DNA from 2 places in the Chromobacterium sp. Ag138 genome. Region 2 is predicted to be linked to the other one. Evidence: predicted binding sites of a transcription regulator. Region 2 holds the regulator's gene; the other holds the start of a gene.
The links. Region 2 encodes FNR, which switches genes on or off when oxygen is low (the NO sensors DNR and NnrR bind a similar motif). Its sites were predicted from a motif close to TTGATNNNNATCAA; they were not measured.

Region 1 (3,207 bases), 2.2 Mb from region 2:
AGCCTACATGCTCTTCAATCAGTTTCTGGATTCTGTCCATGATTATTCTCGCCTGTTAATGTGCTTCTGCGGTGATGGCCGGGATCTTGGCATCGACGGCGCGGCCTGCGACGACGGTGCGGTAGGTGTTGTAGGCCATCAGCAGCATGCCGGAGAGGTAGAGGAAGCCGCCCAGCAGGCGCACCGTGTGGTACGGGTAGGTGGCTTTCACCGCCTCGACGAAGGCGTAGGTCAGGGTGCCGTCCGGGTTCAGCGCGCGCCACATCAGGCCTTGCATCACGCCGGAGATCCACAGCGCGGCGATGTAGAGCACCACGCCGACGGTGGCCAGCCAGAAGTGGGCCTCGATCAGCTTGACGCTGTGCATGGTTTCGCGGCCGAACAGACGCGGGATCAGGTAGTACATCGAGCCGATGGTGATGAAGCCCACCCAGCCCAGCGCGCCGGAGTGCACGTGGCCGATGGTCCAGTCGGTGTAGTGGGACAAGGCGTTGACGGTCTTGATCGACATCATCGGGCCTTCGAAGGTGGACATGCCGTAGAACGACAGCGACACCACCAGGAACTTCAGCACCGGATCGGTGCGCAGCTTATGCCAGGCGCCGGACAGGGTCATGATGCCGTTGATCATGCCGCCCCAGGACGGCGCAAGCAGGATCAGCGAGAACACCATGCCGACGGACTGGGTCCAGTCGGGCAGCGCGGTATAGTGCAGGTGGTGCGGACCGGCCCACATATAGGTGAAGATCAGCGCCCAGAAGTGCACCACCGACAGGCGATAGGAATACACCGGACGGCCGGCCTGCTTGGGAACGAAGTAGTACATCATGCCGAGGAAGGCCGCGGTCAGGAAGAAGCCCACCGCGTTGTGGCCGTACCACCATTGCACCATCGCGTCGACGGCGCCGGAGTACACCGAATAGGATTTCCACATGGTCACCGGCACGAAGGCGGAGTTGACGATGTGCAGCAACGCCACGGCCAGGATGAAGGCGCCGTAGAACCAGTTGGCCACGTAGATGTGCTTGACCTTGCGGATGGCGATGGTGCCGAAGAACACGATCGCGTAAATCACCCAGATCACGGCGATCAGCAGCTTGATCGGCCATTCCAGCTCTGCGTATTCCTTGGAGGTGGTGAAGCCGAGCGGCAGCGTGATGGCCGCCAGCACGATCACCAGCTGCCAGCCCCAGAAGGTGACGGCGGCCAGCTTGTCGGAAATCAGCCTGACGTTACAGGTGCGCTGCACCACGTAGTAGGAGGTGGCGAACAGACCGCAGCCGCCGAAGGCGAAGATGACGGCGTTGGTGTGCAAGGGGCGCAGGCGGCCAAAGTGGAACCAGGGCCCGAAATTGAGCTCCGGCCACACCAGCTGGGCCGCAATGATGACGCCCACCAACATGCCGACTATGCCCCAAACTACGGTCATGATGGCAAATTGGCGCACCACCTTATAGTTATAAGTGGGTTGCGTTTCCATTTAAGGTTTTCTCCAAGGTTGCTAACTCAGAACATGACAAACCGAGGCGGCTTGAACTTTTCAACCTCATCCCAATCTGGAAATGGGAAAGCAAGCCGCGGGGAACCGTGTCGTGAAAGTCGAATCAGGTGCTTGACCTGTACCGATAGGCTTTGATGTCTGTATTAGCAGTTTGCCGGCCTTTTCGATAGCACCAAATTTCCACGTATCCAATGCCGTTATTCTAAATCAAATGCCTTATGCGAGCCAGTTGCATAGTCGGCTTGGATCGGTTCTTGTCTGTCCCAATTCTCGCGGTATTACGAGGGTAGCGATACGAATAGTGCATGTTGCTACGCATGCAATTGTATTTGCGTATTGGTATGACTTCTTGACATGGATCAATACGCCATGAGGGCAACCGCCAAAATCGCGGAAATGCTAGAATCATCAAGTTTTGCAACGCTTGCAGGCCGATCATGACCCAACCCGTCCCCGTACATTACACGCTGCGCCCGGTCTCGCCGGAAGCGCACCTGTTCGAAGCAACTGTCACTGTTACGCACCCGGCCAAGGATGGCCAGGTGTTTTTTTTGCCGGCGTGGATTCCCGGCAGTTATATGATCCGTGAATTTTCCAAGCACATCGTCGAGATGGAGGCCCGCGCCGGCGGCAAACCGGTGGCGTTGCGGCAGCTGGAAAAGAACCGCTGGCAGGCGGCGCCGGCCAAGGGCGCGTTGACGCTGCGCTATCTGGTCTACGCCTTCGACCTGTCGGTGCGCGGCGCCTACCTGGACGGCGAGCGCGGCTTCTTCAACGGCACCAGCGTGTTCCTGGCGGCTGAAGGCTACGAAAACGAGCCCTGCGCCGTGGAGATCCAGGCGCCGGAGGGCAAGGCTTACGCCGGCTGGAAAGTGGCGACCAGCCTGCCCGCCGCCGACGTCAAGAAAAAGAGCGGCTTCGGCGGCTACCAGGCATCCAGTTACGATGAGCTGATCGACCACCCGGTGGAAATGGGCGAGTTCCAAAAGGTCAGCTTCAAGGCTTGCGGCGTGCCGCACGAGTTCGTCGTTTCCGGCCGTTTCCAGGGTGATCTGAAGCGGCTGGCCGAGGACACCCGCAAGATCTGCGAATACCAGATCAAGCTGTTCGGCGAGCCCGCCCCGTTCGAGCGCTACGTGTTCATGCTGTTCGTCGGCAAAGACATCTACGGCGGCCTGGAGCACCGCGCCTCCACCGCGCTGGTGGCAAACCGCGACGACTTGCCCGCCCCTGGCGCCACCGACATCGGCGACGGCTATCTGAAGCTGCTGGGCCTGATCAGCCACGAATACTTCCACAGCTGGAACGTCAAGCGGATGAAGCCGGCGGCGTTCACGCCGTATGACCTGAACCGCGAAGGCATGACCCGCCTGCTGTGGGCGTTCGAAGGCATCACCTCCTATTACGACGACCTGACCCTGGTCCGCTGCGGCCTGATCGACGAGAAGCGCTATCTGGGCCTGCTGGCCGAAACCATCACCGGCGTGCAACGCGGCGCGGGCCGCCTCAAGCAGACGCTGGAGCAATCCAGCTTCGAGGCCTGGACCAAGTACTACCGTCAGGATGAAAACAGCCCCAACAGCATCGTCAGCTACTACACCAAGGGCTCGCTGGCCGCGCTGGCGCTGGATCTCACCATCCGCCGCGACAGCAAGGGCAAGCAGTCGCTGGACGACGTGATGCGCGCGCTGTGGAGCAAGTGGCTG
Region 2 (3,207 bases):
AGCGTCTTCACCGCGTCTTGCAGGATGTCCAGCTTGACCGCGGCCGGCGGCAGATCCGCCTCGTTGATGCGCCGCTGCGGCATGAATACGCTGGGCAGGTGGGCGTAGTTGTACAGCGACAGCCGGTCCGGATCCAGCGCCAGCGCCTTTTGCAGCGTGTCGCGCATGGTTTCGCGGCTTTGCAGCGGCAGGCCGTAGATCAGGTCCAGGCTGACCGATTTGAACCCGCCCTCGCGCGCCGCCTCGATCACCGCGCGGGTTTCCTCCTCGGTTTGCACCCGGTTCACCGCCCGCTGCACCGCCGGATCGAAATCCTGTATGCCCACGCTGACGCGGTTGAAACCATATCCTGCCAATTTCAGCATGGTTTCACGTTTTACCTTGCGCGGATCAATCTCTATGGAATATTCTCCGTCGCTCAGGAATTCGAAGTGGCTGCTCAGGATGCCCATCAGCCGCTCAAGCTGGGCATCGGACAGGAAGGTGGGCGTGCCGCCGCCGAAGTGCAGCTGTATCACTTTTTCCCGGATGCCCAGTTCGGCGGACACCAAGCGGATTTCTTTCTCCAGGTAATCCAAATACTGGTCCGCCTTGCCGCTGTCCTTGGTGATGATCTTGTTGCAGGCGCAGTAATAGCAGATGGTGTTGCAAAAAGGTATATGAGCGTACAATGATAGAGGTTTGCGGTTGGCGCCGATCTGGCGCTGGCGCAATTTGTCCAGATAGTCTTGCGTCGAGAAGTTGGACGTAAAACGATCTGCCGTCGGGTAGGATGTGTATCTTGGCCCCGCGCCATCCAGCTTCTCGATCAACTCTCGATCGAAAACGAAATGGACGGGAGAGAAGGGGTGGGTAGTTTTCATGTCGTATTCGGATGGTAAAACTTCTGGAGGACTGGTAAATTTGCGAAAAACTTGTGAATTCCGCCTTGATAAGGGTCAAGCTTCGCCGGCTTGTAGCACACACAGCATGTCTGAACAAAACCATACCTCCCTGCATACGCTGAAAATCTCCTGCTCCAGCTGCAGTCTGCGCGAGCTGTGCCTGCCTGTCGGTTTGAACCGAGAGGAAATGGGCCAACTGGACGCGGTGATCCGCCAGAGCCGCCGCCTGAAGCGCGGCGAATACCTATTCCGCAGCGGCGAGTCCTTCAAGTCGCTGTACGCGATCCGCACCGGTTTCTTCAAGACCTGTGTCGCCAGCCAGGATGGCCGCGAGCAGGTGACCGGCTTCCTGATGTCGGGCGAGCTGATGGGGCTGGACGGCATTTCCTCCAGCAATCACAGCTGCGACGCGGTGGCGCTGGAGGACAGCGAAGTGTGCGAGCTGCCGTTCACCCGGATGGAGTCGCTGTCCCGCGACATCCCCAGCCTGCAGCACCACTTCTACCGCCTGATGAGCCGCGAGATCGTGCGCGACCAGAACGTGATGCTGCTGTTGGGCAACATGAAGGCGGAGGAGCGCATCGCCGCCTTCCTGCTGAACCTGTCGCAGCGGCTGTCCACCCGCGGTTTCGCCGCCAACGACTTCATCCTGCGCATGAGCCGCGAAGAGATCGGCAGCTTCCTCGGCCTGAAGCTGGAGACGGTCAGCCGCACGCTGTCCAAGTTCCAGCAGCAGGGCTGGATCACCGTCGACCACAAGCACATCCAGCTGGTGCAGGTCGGCGATTTGAAAAACCTGATTTCAGGCTGCATGCACGCCGACGGCCATTAAGGCAGTCCGGAATCGGCAATCAAGGCAGGCGCGACGCCTGCCTTTTTTCATGCCCGCGAGATTTTGAGCCTCAGCGCGTCCAGGCGCGCCGGGTCCGGCCAGCCGGGCGGAACGGCAAAGCCGCGCGCGACCTCGCGCCACAGGCCGCCGCCGACTGCTTGCAGTTCGGCCAGCAACTGCGGCGCCGGCATCGCTTGCAGCCGCGCGCGCAGGGTGGCCTCGTCCTGCGTATCGGCTTCGGCCAGCAGCGCGGGGGCGAGCCATGACAGCCTGGGCAGCCAGGCCCAGCGCGAATCGCCGCCGGCGCGCGGCCAGGGGGTGTCCCTCGGCGCGAGCCAGCCGCGCAGTTGATGGGGATTGAGCGGCGCGGGCGGCGATTGGTCCGCTGGATAGAAGAACCAGCCGCAGAGCCGGGCCGCGGCGCGGCAGTCCTGAAAACCGTCCGGCAGGATGGCAAGCGCGTCGGAATGGCGGGAAAGCCGCAATTGTGTTGTGGTTTTGGTCGCTTTCAAACGCCAGGCGTCATTGAGGCCGGGGCCGATCAGATCGTCGGCGGTTTCGCCCAGCGAAAGGTAAAACTTGCTGGCTGTTTCCAGATGCCAGGGCTCGCCGTCCAGCCGCAGCAGGAAGTCGAACTCCCCGATCGTCCGGCGCTCCCGGTTTATGACTTTGAGATTTTCCGCGATGGGGTCGATGTGCGGCGCCTGGTGAAACCAGAAGGAAAAAAGCCGTTCGGCATATTGTCCCAGCCGCTTGCCGGGGGCGGCGGCCAGCCAGGCTTCCAGCTCGGCCGGCGCATGGTCCAGCCGGGCCAGCAGCGCCTCGCCGTCCGGTCCCAGCAATCGTTCCGGCGGCAGATCGGCGCCGCACAGCCAGGGCGAAGGAGAGGTCAGCAGAAAGGCGAGGTCGCGCACCGCGGGGCGCGCGTAGGGCAGGGCGAGGCTGGGCTCAGTCGGCATCCCCGGGACGGCCGGAGGCGGTGCGCTGCACCTGTTTGTAGAAGCCGCGCAGGATGTCGATCTCCTCGCGCAGCATCCCGGCGCGATGGAACATGGTGCGCATCCGGCGCATCAGCCGCTCGCTGTTGCGGCGTTGGAAGTAGCCGATTTCGTCCATCGCCTGTTCCAGGTGGCCGCACATGCCGTCCACTTCGCTCTGCGTCGCCGCCTCGCCCTCGGCGCGCAGGTATTCCACGTCCACGCCGGTGTGGCTGAACAGTTCGTAGGTCATCACCTGCACCGCCATCGCCAGATTCAGCGAGAAGTAGTCTGGGTTGCCGGGGATGGTCACCAGGCGGTTGCATTGCTCCACTTCCTCGATCGACAGGCCGAAGGTCTCGTTGCCGAACACCAGGGCCACCTGTTCGCCGTTGCGGGCGCGGGCGATCAATTCCGGCGTGGTCTGGCGCGGGGTGGACAGCGGCGTGGTCAGTTCGCGGCGGCGGCTGGTCAGCGCGCAGGTGACGGTGACGTCGGCCAGCGCCTCGGCCAG

Region 1: the regulator FNR is predicted to act here: its motif matches at 1,851-1,864, upstream of ACY3GB_RS19480 (M61 family metallopeptidase).

The regions. Positions count from the first base shown of each region.
Region 1 is NZ_JBUPWA010000001.1:4,143,780-4,146,986, forward strand. It holds gene ccoO (cytochrome-c oxidase, cbb3-type subunit II) at 1-40, opposite strand, end outside; gene ccoN (cytochrome-c oxidase, cbb3-type subunit I) at 56-1,480, opposite strand; gene ACY3GB_RS19480 (M61 family metallopeptidase) at 1,939-3,207, shown strand, end outside.
Region 2 is NZ_JBUPWA010000001.1:1,976,599-1,979,805, reverse strand. It holds gene hemN (oxygen-independent coproporphyrinogen III oxidase) at 1-863, opposite strand, end outside; gene fnr (fumarate/nitrate reduction transcriptional regulator Fnr) at 970-1,716, shown strand; gene ACY3GB_RS09035 (DUF1853 family protein) at 1,764-2,630, opposite strand; gene ACY3GB_RS09030 (RNA methyltransferase) at 2,665-3,207, opposite strand, start outside.